DNA from 2 places in the Bacillus cereus group sp. BfR-BA-01360 genome. Region 1 is predicted to be linked to the other one. Evidence: riboswitches for the same ligand, from Rfam matches in the RefSeq annotation. Region 1 holds a riboswitch; the other holds the start of a gene.

Region 1 (6,480 bases):
CGGTAAACCTTCCTCTACCTGCTCTTGTTCCTGTTCTTCTTGTAATTCTTCCTCAAAATCAGGAATTTTCCTTCTCACGTTGGTCACCACCACCTTTCATTTATTTCCTCAATTGAAGCCCCATTATAAAATCAACAAGAAAGTGGGCGAAAATTGTTATAAGCAAATTCCCCGTCCATTGAAATACATATCCGAAAATAAAACTTATAATACAAACAAAAGAGAATAAAAATGGCTTCGTAATATACCGGATATGTAAAATGGCAAAGATAAGGCTCGCAAGTATAAGTCCAAAATGTGTTTGCAAAACACCCCGGAATAAAAGTTCTTCAGCAAATCCGATAAAAAAAGTCACAACTAGTAATTGCATCACTGACATTCCTCGGAACATGCGATCATTAATACCACCATCATCAAACCATGACTCCGGCAAGATTTGCATTGCAAGATAATCTACTAGCACAATCCCACAGGCAATCCCGCCGCCTATGAAAAGAATAGAAAACGGTTCCCATTTCCATAAATTGGAAAATTCTTCTTTTCCTGGAAATAATATATATGCTAGCAAACATCCAATACTTATTATAATCAGTTGTGTGATATAGAGGTTAAGTCGTATCTCTTTCGGACTCATATCTTCAACGCTACGCCTTTGAATATTCATCATTCCTCCGTTCTCCCATACCAAAGAGCAATTGTAACTCTGTTTCCCAATTATAGTCGAAAACTGACTGCCTTGCTCGTCTTTTTTTATACTCTTCTTTTATAATACCGCAGTAGTCACAACAATTTTTTATCTTATCTTCCTTTTCATACCCGAACAGCTGTAATAATTGTTCTCGTTTACAACCTTGAATTTGTAACCACGATTTCATCTTTTCTAATTGATTATATTTATTATAAAGGCGTTTCTCCACCTCTAATATTAATTTTTGCATCGTTTCATCTGACAAGTCTTCTAATATAAGCATATTTTGTTGTACGATTTCCATTTTTTCTAAATGATACTTAAGAAAACGCCAATGTTGTTCATTTAATCCTGCAGTATGATAACAAATTTCTGCCACATCTTCTATCGGTAATCTTTTCGTTTGAAGTAATTTTTCTTGTAATAAAGCAAATAAAAATTGAATTTGCTTTTTATTAGGCAATTCATCTTCAATAATAGAAATAGGTAAATCATGATCGAGTGGACTACATAATAAAATCGCTATACTCGCCTCTCCATCACGACCTGCTCTTCCTATTTCTTGCAAATAGGAAGCAATATTCGTAGGATAATGAAAATGAATAATATACCTTGTATTCGGTTTGTTAACTCCCATTCCAAAAGCACTTGTGCAAATAACAAGTTGCAGTTGGTCATTCATAAATTGCTGCTGAATTAACATCCTTTCTTCATGATCCATTCCACCATGATAAAAAGCAACATCTATTATTCCTTTACTCCTTAAATACTCCGTTAACCGCTCTGTCCAAGCTCTGCTGGAGCAATAAATAATTCCTGGCCCTTGCAAGTAAGAAACATGCGAAAGAAGCGCTTCTTTTTTTTCCTCTATCGTTTCTAAAAACTGTACTTCTATAGCGATATTCGGTCGATCAATTGAATACACATGCTGGGAGACATTCTTCAAGCCTAAACTTACTATAATATCTTGCAATACTTCCTTTGTAGCCGTCGCCGTTAATGCTAGTACTGGGGGACGGCCAATGCGCATAATTACTTGATCCAATTTTTTATAATCTGTTCGAAAATCATATCCCCATTGTGAAATGCAGTGAGCCTCATCTACAACAAACAAAGAAATAGGAATTTTTTTCAATTCTTTCATTAATAATTCAGATTGCAACATTTCAGGTGAAACGAAGACAAATTTATACCATGCTAACTGCTTAATCGCTTTTCTTTTCTCACTTAATGTACGAAAACTATTAAATGCAATGACACGATTTTTCACAACATATTTCAGCTGTGTAACTTGATCTTCCATTAAAGATAGAAGCGGAGAGACAATCAATACCGTTCCTCCTTGCAACAAACCCGGAAGTTGATAGCACATAGACTTTCCTTGTCCTGTTGGAAGCATTGCTACGACATCTTTCCCTTGCAGTAAGTCTGTAATAACCTCTTTCTGTCCTTGGCGAAACTCCTTGTATCCAAACCATTTATTTAAATGCTCTTCAAGTTTCATTTGTTCCCTCCAGTTGTGCTAATACTAGGCGAATTTCAAAATAAGAAATCTCCTCTCCTACCGCTTGTTTTAATGCACGTAGCTTCCTTGTTTGTAACGTTTCAATCACTTGTTTCACGCGTTTTATCTTATTCTTTTCAATAAACATTTCAATCGAAAAAGCTTTTTCTCTTAATGCAATTTCTACAAAATGATCTTCTATTGTGGCAAGTTTTAAATTTCTAATCACTGCAATTTCTTCTAATGAGTATCCTTGTTTCCATAGTCTATATGTTTTTTTTGTTGATAAACTAAACAAATCTTCTCTTTCATTCGGATAAGATACAATTTTCGTTAATAAAGGAAACTCTTTCTCTCTTTGACAAACAACTTGAATCATATAATGAATCGTGCTCCAAAATAACAAATAAACTCGAAATACATCTTCATTTATTATTTCAGCAAGCTGTTGCAGCGTATAACCAATTCGTTCATACCCTGTTAAACGATATGTCAAAATCGTCGCTTCTATTTCATCCATATTCTTTAAAATATTGTACATTTCTTCCCATAGTCTTGTTGCTAATTCACTTCTTACATATGGTAACCCAATCAGAAATTCTTTTACCCACCGAGTTACTTCTGGATCTTGTTGAATAGGAATAAACTTTGTGTTTTTCTGTTGTAAGTTCGATACTGTTTGAATCGTTAATGATAACCTTTTCCAAAAAACTTCGCCAAGATCCCCGTAATTCAATCCATCTAAGTGCTTTGGGAAAGCCATTGTCTTTTCCAAAGTCTCTAATTGCTTTTCACCACGATCCGTTAGTACATATGTATTTTCGTGCTTAACTTCAATCCATTCCGAAGCTAAAATACGTTCGATTTCTTGCTCATAATTAGATCTTGTCAACGATTTATATACACCAAAAAGAAATGAAATCCGAAATATTTTTCCATCCTGTAACGTTTGGGAGGAACGTTTTCCCTTCAACAAATAATAAATGGAAGAAACGGTTCGTTCACCATTCAATTGTTTTAAACAATATAATATAGTGTATTGAAATTGCATTACCGCTTCCACCTCTCGATATATTTTTCCTTCCTAGACACTTGGCTCCAGAAATAAATCAAAAGCTTTATGGATGAAACTTCCTACGCGCAAATTTTTTCAGAAGGAAATAATAGAAAAAGATTGAATACACTATCAATAACATTTATCTACCGCTAAACTTTTATCTTCTATTTCCTATTGTATCAAACTGCTTAGCATTTAGGCATTTTGAAAATCTTATGAAATAACTAAAAAATAAGTTGACACCCTAATTGATAAGCATTATCATTATAATTTTATGTTGAAAAGTTTGAAGAACCGTTTTACAATAGGATTATAATTTTTATAGCGAATGTTTCACATACATATTATCAGGAGGGAAAAAAGATGGCAAAATATACAATCGTTGATAAAGACACTTGTATCGCATGCGGAGCTTGCGGAGCTGCTGCACCAGACATTTATGACTATGATGATGAAGGTATTGCCTTTGTAACATTAGATGATAACCAAGGAATCGTTGAAGTGCCAGATGTATTAATCGAAGATATGATGGATGCATTTGAAGGTTGTCCTACTGATTCCATTAAAGTTGCTGATGAAACATTTGATGGAGACGCTCTTAAATTCGAATAGTCCGTTTATTAACTTCAAAAAATCCCCCTCATGGAAATGAGGGGGATTTTTTGTGATGCAGCTCAATTCAGCATAAGACAAAAAAGCCTCTCTGCTAATTAAAGTTTCAATTTATCCACGAACCTCTTCCATCTAGCTTCTCATCAATAGGTGGATACTAAAAAGTCATGAGCGGTATCTTCACCGCTCATGACTTTTTATGCATTTTTCATTTTCGCAAATACCCATACTTTCAAACGTGAGAACAATGCTACAAATACAACTGTTACAGCAATTCCTTTTACTAAATTAAATGGCAGTATCGCCGTTACAATCATTTGTCGCATAGCACCGCTCGACATAGCTGGCGAATTTAAAAACCACGTGTACGCTGGTAAAATGATGAAGTAATTTAACACACTCATGATAAGAGCCATCATAATTGTTCCTAGCATCAAACCCATTGTTAAACTTTTGATTGTACGGTGTTTTCGGAATAGGAACGCCGCTGGTCCAATAAATAAGCATCCCGCAATAAAGTTTGCGATTTCTCCAATTGGAACCCCGGTCAAACTCCCTTGAACTCCATAATACAGAATGTTTTTGATTCCTTCTACAACTACACCTGCAATCGGACTAAAAACAATCGCTGCAATTAATGCCGGTATATCGCTAAAGTCAATTTTTAAAAAAGGTGGAAATCCTGGGAATGGGAAATCCAACATCATAAGTAGATACGCAATACTACTAAGCATTGCCACACTCACCATTTGTACTACACTGTTTTTTTGTTTCATCCTGCTCTCTCCTTTTCCATCGATCATCTCATGGAAAGTAGAAAGGTTCTGCTATGCCTGCTTTTCCTATCATAAAAAAACCCTTTGCGTTTTACACAAAGGGAGAAATTTTAGGCACCTCAAACAGACGTCCAAATACTAATCTTTTTTGAACGCTTGAACCTCCATCTTCTCCCATCCAGACTGTACTGTCGGCTTTGGAATCGCACCAAATCCTGCCTTAACGGCTCGCGGGCTTAGAACTCACATATTCATATACTCATTCATTACCGCCGGTCGGGATTTTCACCCTGCCCCGAAGATAGACCGATATTCTATTTTCTTCTTCATTATACAACAACATGTGGCTGTTGTGAATAAAAAGATTGTAACTTATTAAAAATAAGTTATTTATTTTTAATCCACATCTTCTACCACCTATTACTTTACAATTCAAACCAATTATTTCATATTTTCCAGCTCAATTCTCTAGCTATCCATACAGAAAAGTGATAAGATGTTGAAGTGTTAAGATAAGAGCATTTTCTTAATATGGAGGAAATGTCATGAAAAAAGAGAAAAGACACTCAATTCGCGAAACGATGAAAAAAAACTTAAGAAAAGAATACTTTTATTTAAAAAAAGAATTGCTTTTCTATTGTCCAATTGACCTAGGCACATTTTCGACAGAAACATACTACGCTACCTTTGATAAAGAAGGAATTAGTATTTATCAATATGATAAAAGTGCGGAAAGTAAACTAAAGCTATGCGAGCGCCATGCATGGAGCAATTGGAGAAAAGTGAAAATCGATCATTACTTAACTACTTCACGATTCATCTTCCAAGGGAAACGAAATTGGATTCTTTCTCTGTTCCATAAAGGAAAAGATGCTCAAAAAATAATAGAAGAACATACCTCTCTACAAACAGAGGTTGTTTCTCGTTCTTTTTTAAAAAAACTACCAGGCTTTCGTTCGAATGTAACATTAAATCAATACATCGGCAGTATTTGTTATACCGCACTTATTGCATTTTTATTAAAATGGCTTATCCCATTTCAAGTACAAATTGCCCTGTACTCTTTTTCAATTGGGTGCATGCTTCTCGGTTTGTTATGCCTTACAATCGGTTTAATTGAACCGACGATTGTTTTATTTCGAACGAAAGAAAAAACAAGAGCAAAAGTCTTTTATTATTATAGCTATTTAGCTATTTCCGGATTTATATGTGTCTTTATTTTTTGGTAAAACAAGAGCTAGCTGAAGCTAGCTCTTGTTTTAATTAATATATAATCTTTGATTTGGATAAATTTGATCTTGCCGCAGTGCATTTTTCTTTTTTATTTTGTCTACCGTAGTCCCAAACTTATGTGCAATTTTAACGAGCGTATCCCCCTTTTGGACTACATATAAAGACGATGAAACGACTTGATCCCACTTTTCATCTAAAACAAGTAATGGATTCATTGCATTTCTTTTTTCAATTGTCCAATTTCCTTGATGAATTTCTAGGTGTAAGTGCGCTCCTCTCGATTCACCTGTATTTCCAACCTCACCGATGACTTCACCGTTTCGAACGCGATCTCCTTGAATAACATATCGCTTATTTAAATGAGCATAAACAGCTTCATATTTCCCATGTTTTACAAATACAACATGTCCATAACTATTGGAAAAGTACGATTTTGTTACGATGCCATCTCGAATCGCTACAACAGGAGTTCCAACTTGAGCGGCAATATCAATCCCATAATGTTTTCCATGTCTAGTCCCAAAGTAGTCACTAATTCTACCGTCGACAGGCCATGTCCACTGATTTTCATCAGCATAAACATATAATTGGGAACAAAAGAATAATCCTG
Region 2 (6,480 bases), on a different contig from region 1:
TCTCTTTCTATAAATACAAACTCTGTTTCCACAACTTCATGTTTCACTTGTTTCTTCTTTATTTTTCCAACTAATTGTTGCAAGGTATGCACTACTTTTTTTTCATAACAGTTTTCTATCGTTGATAATGATGGGGTTACCCATTCTCCTTGCATACTCCCTTGAAATCCAATAACTTGTAATTCATTCGGTATATGAATGCCAAGAGAATTTGCTGCACGAATAATAGAAATGGCATCCTTATCACTTGAAGCGACAATACCGTCTACGTATGGATACTTTTGTAATACTTCTCGATATCGCTTTTCCGTATCCTCTTCTAAAGATTCCACTCGATATGGTATTTTCTCTTCCCAAACTGCATCTAAAAAGCCAGATATATGCTCCTCCATCTCTTCACGATGATCCTTTTCTCCAATATACGCTAGAAAATGGCATCCTTTTTCTTTAAGCATAGTAACGGCCTTTTTGGCACTTTGATAATATTTGGAAAGCGGCATTTTCATATCTATTACAGAAAATGGAACTGAAACTTCTCCTACTTCCTGAAAGACTTCCTCCGTCATAAGAATTCCAGCTATATGATTTCGAGATAATATATCTATATAATTTCTTTTATTTTCCACACTGCAAACAATAACTTGATACCCCTCTTGATATGCTGATTCTTCTATAAAACGAAGTAAAGTTATGTATGATGGATTTCGTAAATTCGGCACAAGTATAGCAATAATTGTTGAAGATTTTGTAAATAAAGCTTTCGCTACTGCATTAGGCCTATAGTTTAATTCTTCAATTGCTTGTTTCACTTGTTTCACTGTATCTTCATGAACATATCCTTTTTCATTCATGACTCGTGAAACGGTTGCGACTGAAACACCAGCTACTTTTGCAACATCACGTATTGTTGCCACATCGTCACCCCTTAATATGGTAATAGTTTACAACTAAAAAGTAATCTAAAAAATACATACCGTCAAGTTTGTTGTTTTATATTTCTGAAAATTGTTACATGAACGACCGTTTACAATCTATATTCGAGTTGAATTTCATGCAAAATACGAATATCATCATAGCCAAAAAACGGTATTTCTTTTTTTATTTTCCTTGCCTTCTCCACGGCATCCACGTACAAATTTGTCATGATAAAACCGCGTTTCTGATAAAATCGAAGTGCATTTGTATTATCATTTGTCGTAATTAGCCATACTTTGTTACACATGTTCTCTCGAGCTAATGTAATCACGCTTTCTACAAGTCTCGTGCCAATCCCTTTCCTTTCAGTAAAACTATCTAATGATACAATTTCACACATACTTTCTTTTAATTCAAACGTTATAATTCCTACTATTCTGTCATTTTCAATTGCAACGAATCCTGGTAATTCATCTAATTGATGGGCTCTTTCTTTGGAAACCATCATTGTGCTGCCCCAATTTTCACACATAATATTGCGAATCGTACCTCTCATCTCATCTGTAATTTTTTGTATTTGAACCATTCCCTGCTCCCACCTTTTTAAACTACTATGATACAATATAAGTGTATCATATGTAAAAGTTCTTTGGAGGATGAGGTAAGGTATGAAACGTATTTTTACAACAGTACTAACGATACTAGGTGCATTAATTGGTATGGGTATTTTTTTTACGAATAAAATCATGTATTTAAAGAAAAAAACAGACGAAGAAATTTTAGAACGCGAAACAAAAAAACACTTTCACTTAAGTGATTTTCAAGCCTTACCGAAAGAAGAAATTTGGATTCCTTCACAATTTGGATACGACATTCATGGATATTATATTCCTGCCGGTCATTCCAATCAATTTATGATTTTTTGTCACGGTGTAACAGTGAATAAAATAAATTCTATCAAATATGCAAATTTATTTTTAAAAAGAGGATATAACGTATTCATTTACGATCACCGCCGACACGGTCAATCCGGTGGTAAGACAACAAGTTATGGGTATTACGAAAAGTATGATTTAAAAGCTGTAGTGGATTGGCTGAAAACCCGCTTTGGTACAGATATTCTACTCGGTATTCATGGGGAATCAATGGGCGCTGCTACCCTTCTACAATATGCAGGAATGATCGAAGATGGTGCTGATTTTTATATCGCAGATTGTCCATTTTCTGATTTTCACGAGCAACTTCAGCATCGATTGAAAGTTGAATTCCATTTACCAAAATGGCCGTTGTTACCTTTAGCAAATGCATTTTTAAAAGTTCGTGATGGCTATACGATTCGTGAAGTTTCACCAATTGATTGCATAAAAAATATAAATAATCCCGTCCTCTTTATTCATAGTAAAGAGGACGACTATATTTTATGCGACATGACAAAAGCGCTATACGACGCCAAGAATGATAATAAACAGCTCTATATTGCAGAGCATGGTGCACATGCTTGCTCTTATAATGAAAATAAACAAGAATATGAATATGCCATCGATCAATTTTTAGAAACTTATGTAAAAGAAACAAAAAACAGGCTCGCTTAAGCCTGTTTTTCTATTACTGTGCTAAAACATCTGTAATCTGTTCCATATTTTCAGAAATCCACTTCATTGCCTCATCAAGTGTTGCAAATTCAGTTGTTTGAAACGTTACCTCATCTTGTAATAACCATACATCTTTCGCCTCTTGCCCCACACCTGCAATTGACCAATGAAGTAAACTATATGGATGATTATCATTTAAAAAAGACGCCCATGTGCGCTCATTTGCAACATTTTGTAGTGTACGTAATTGTTTATTCATACTTAGTCACCTTACTATAGTCAGTTATAAACGATATTATAACACTCTCGTCCCCTTCAGACAAAGTAAGTTTTGTATTGTCAAGTTCCTCTTGCAATTATATGATGAACTTAAGCGTTTGGAAGGAGGGAATTTGGTTGGCAAAAGTACAAATTAAAGTAAATGACAACGGCTCATTTCGCATTACAGGGGATGTGGAATTAGTCGATTCGCAAGGGAATGCTTTCCCAGCGAAACCTGCATTTTCTTTATGTCGCTGCGGTTTATCAAAAAATATGCCTTATTGCGATGCAGCACATAAGGGCAAATTTGAATCCGTTGTTCGTGCTCCAGAAACAAAATAATTTTGAAAAAGCATGCACCAATCGAGGTGCATGCTTTTTCTCACTTTAGCAAACAATTATGATTTACCCAATTCCCTTCTCCCCCAACAGTTTTCCCTTTTTTATTGTCACGCAATTCTCCATATTCGAGTATTTTTTCTATCCTTTTTTATTTTTTGTGCTATAATGTGAGCAAACAGCATCCTTCGGGGTCGGGTGAAATTCCCAACCGGCGGTGATGAAGTGCACGCTTCTAAGTCCGTGACCCGTTTTCAAAATTGAAAACGGTGGATCTAGTGAAACTCTAGAGCCGACAGTATAGTCTGGATGGGAGAAGGATATGTTTTCTAGTGCTTATATAGCGAATACACTTTTATTTTAGCATGCACATGTTTCATAATCGTATATGCTTTATTTCATATACCTATTTTTCTATGCTGAAATAAAATATGTACACTAGCATGTAAAAAAATATATTTTTGCTAGGCTTCTTTTCTATGCAAAAATATAAAACATAGCTAGGTTTCTTTCTTGTACTTTCGTATTCGTACTATATTTCTAGAAATCACGTCTCCCAAACCCCAAGGATGATATCCTTGGGGTTTTTTGATTTTTCTTAGGAGAGGTGAAAGAAATGACAGACCAAGAATATATGAAAATTGCTTTACAGCTGGCGCAAAGTACAGCGGGGCAAACGAGCCCAAATCCAATGGTCGGTGCTGTTGTTGTGAAAAATGGGAAAATCGTCGGAATGGGGGCTCATCTTCGCGCAGGTGAAGAACATGCAGAAGTTCATGCACTGCGCATGGCCGGTGCTCATGCAAAAGGGGCAACTGTATATGTCACACTTGAACCATGCAGCCACTTTGGAAAAACTCCGCCATGCTGTAACTTGCTTATTCAAAAGAAAGTCAAACGCGTTGTAATCGCTACGCTTGATTCTAATCCTCTTGTTGCTGGCAATGGCAAAAAGAAATTAGAAGAAGCTGGTATTTATGTGACAACTGGTATTTTAGAGGAAGAGGCGCGTTCCTTAAATCGATACTTTTTTCACTATATGAAAACAAAGCGTCCTTTTGTCACATTAAAAACAGCAATGAGCTTAGATGGAAAAATTGCAACTACTACCGGGGAAAGCAAATGGATTACAGGAGACGCAGCCCGCGATGATGTTCATCACTATCGACACACACACGACGCGATTCTTGTCGGAGTCAATACAATCATTGCTGATAATCCATCGTTAACTACCCGCCTTCCAAATGGGGGTAAAAATCCAATTCGGATTATTTTAGATACACATTTACGAACACCGCTCCTCTCTCATGTGGTAACAGATCGAGTAGCTCCAACATGGATTATCGTTGGAAAGAACGTTCAAAAAGACCAAATATTGCAATATGAGTCTGAACATGTATCTGTATTCCAAATGAACAGAGGTCGCATTGAAATTCAAGATCTTCTCTCTTTGCTTGGTGAAAAGCAAATTCTTTCACTCTTTGTAGAGGGAGGACAGTCTATCCATGCAAGTTTTTTAGAGGCAAATGGTTTCAATGAAATTGTAACCTATATAAGCCCAAAATTAATTGGTGGAAAAGATGCTCCTACTTGGTTTGGCGGTACTGGTTTTATACAGCTACAAGACGCACTTTCTCTGCAATTTCAAGAGATAACACAGATTGGTAATGATATAAAAGTTATTGCTAGAAAGCGAAATGAGGTGCCTTCATGTTCACAGGAATCGTAGAAGAATTAGGAACCGTTTCCACTATGAAACAAAGCGGGGACGCAATGAAACTAACAATTCAAGCACGTTTCATTTTATCGGATATCAAAATAGGAGATAGCATTGCCGTTAACGGTATCTGCTTAACTGCTACATCATTTACCGAATCTCATTTCACGGTTGATGTGATGCCTGAAACAATGAAATCAACATCACTTCGCATGCTAAAGCAACATTCTCAAGTGAATTTAGAACGTGCTATGGCAGCTAACGGACGTTTCGGTGGACATTTTGTTACAGGTCATATTGATGGAACTGGCACCATTGTAAGTAAAAAGCAACATTATAATGCCATATATTACAAAATCAAAATGCCCAACCATTTACTTCGTTATTGTTTACAAAAAGGTTCCATTGCAATTGACGGTACGAGTTTAACAATCTTTGATGTGGATGACAATTCCATTACAATTTCGCTTATTCCCCATACAGTAAGCGAATCTATTATTGGCACAAAAGAAGCTGGGGATATCGTCAATATTGAGTGTGACATGATTGGAAAATATATCGAACAGTTTATGTCACAACCAACAAAGCGGAGCAATTCAGTTACAGAAAGCTTTTTACACGAAAACGGATTTCTATAAGGGGGAAGCACGATGTTTCATCGTATTGAAGAAGCACTAGAAGATTTAAAACAAGGAAAAGTCATTATTGTATGTGATGACAAAAACCGTGAAAACGAAGGTGATTTTCTCGCCTTAGCCGAGTATATTACACCGGAAACAATCAATTTTATGATTACACATGGCCGCGGTCTTGTATGCGTACCACTTCCAGAACACTATGCGAAACGTCTGCAACTAGAACCTATGGTATCTCAAAATACTGATTCTCATCATACTGCATTTACAGTTAGTATTGACCATATTTCTACAACAACAGGAATTAGTGCCCATGAACGTGCTACAACTGTGCGTGAATTATTAAATCCATCTTCTAAGGGTAGCGATTTTAATCGCCCTGGGCATATCTTTCCGCTAATTGCAAAAGATGGAGGCGTACTTCGTCGCGCTGGTCATACGGAAGCAGCAGTGGATCTTGCAAAACTATGCGGTACAGAACCAGTAGGAGTTATTTGTGAAATTATAAAGGAAGATGGCACGATGGCTCGCGTCCCTGATTTAATACAAGTTGCTAAGCAATTTGATATCAAGATGATTACAATCGAAGATTTAATTGCATATCGTCGCCATCACGAAACATTTGTGACAAAAGAAGTTGAAATTACATTACCAACTGAATTTGGTACATTCCATGCAATTGGTTACACGAATTCTCTAGATCAAAAAGAACATATCGCTCTTATAAAAGGTGATGTTTCAACAGATGAGCCTGTTCTTGTCCGCGTTCATTCTGAATGCTTAACTGGGGACGTTTTCGGCTCTTGCCGCTGTGATTGTGGACCACAACTCCATGCTGCCCTTACGCAAATTGAGCGTGAAGGTAGAGGCGTGCTTCTTTATATGAGACAAGAAGGGCGCGGCATTGGACTTCTCAATAAATTGCGCGCTTATAAATTACAAGAAGAAGGGCTAGATACAGTAGAAGCAAATGAAAAGTTAGGATTTCCAGCAGACCTTCGCGATTATGGTATTGGTGCAC

The links. Region 1 has a riboswitch for FMN ahead of MR056_RS04705 (ECF transporter S component). Riboswitches for the same ligand answer to the same signal wherever they lie in the genome.
Positions count from the first base shown of each region.
Region 2: it holds a riboswitch for FMN, as region 1 does, so the genes downstream of both, ribD (bifunctional diaminohydroxyphosphoribosylaminopyrimidine deaminase/5-amino-6-(5-phosphoribosylamino)uracil reductase RibD) here and MR056_RS04705 (ECF transporter S component) in region 1, are expected to answer to the same signal.

Region 1 is NZ_JAKUFV010000003.1:213,669-220,148, reverse strand. Features, by position in the region: gene MR056_RS04730 (LysM peptidoglycan-binding domain-containing protein) at 1-78, opposite strand, end outside; gene MR056_RS04725 (CPBP family intramembrane glutamic endopeptidase) at 101-664, opposite strand; gene MR056_RS04720 (RecQ family ATP-dependent DNA helicase) at 645-2,192, opposite strand; gene MR056_RS04715 (YpbB family protein) at 2,182-3,243, opposite strand; gene MR056_RS04710 (ferredoxin) at 3,613-3,861, shown strand; gene MR056_RS04705 (ECF transporter S component) at 4,059-4,637, opposite strand; FMN riboswitch at 4,800-4,944, opposite strand; gene MR056_RS04700 (hypothetical protein) at 5,183-5,866, shown strand; gene MR056_RS04695 (peptidoglycan DD-metalloendopeptidase family protein) at 5,897-6,480, opposite strand, start outside.
Region 2 is NZ_JAKUFV010000001.1:286,565-293,044, forward strand. Features, by position in the region: gene MR056_RS01490 (LacI family DNA-binding transcriptional regulator) at 1-914, opposite strand, end outside; gene MR056_RS01495 (GNAT family N-acetyltransferase) at 1,025-1,501, opposite strand; gene MR056_RS01500 (alpha/beta hydrolase) at 1,584-2,507, shown strand; gene MR056_RS01505 (DUF2552 family protein) at 2,521-2,766, opposite strand; gene MR056_RS01510 (CDGSH iron-sulfur domain-containing protein) at 2,868-3,110, shown strand; FMN riboswitch at 3,288-3,432, shown strand; gene ribD (bifunctional diaminohydroxyphosphoribosylaminopyrimidine deaminase/5-amino-6-(5-phosphoribosylamino)uracil reductase RibD) at 3,724-4,836, shown strand; gene ribE (riboflavin synthase) at 4,818-5,462, shown strand; gene MR056_RS01525 (bifunctional 3,4-dihydroxy-2-butanone-4-phosphate synthase/GTP cyclohydrolase II) at 5,475-6,480, shown strand, end outside.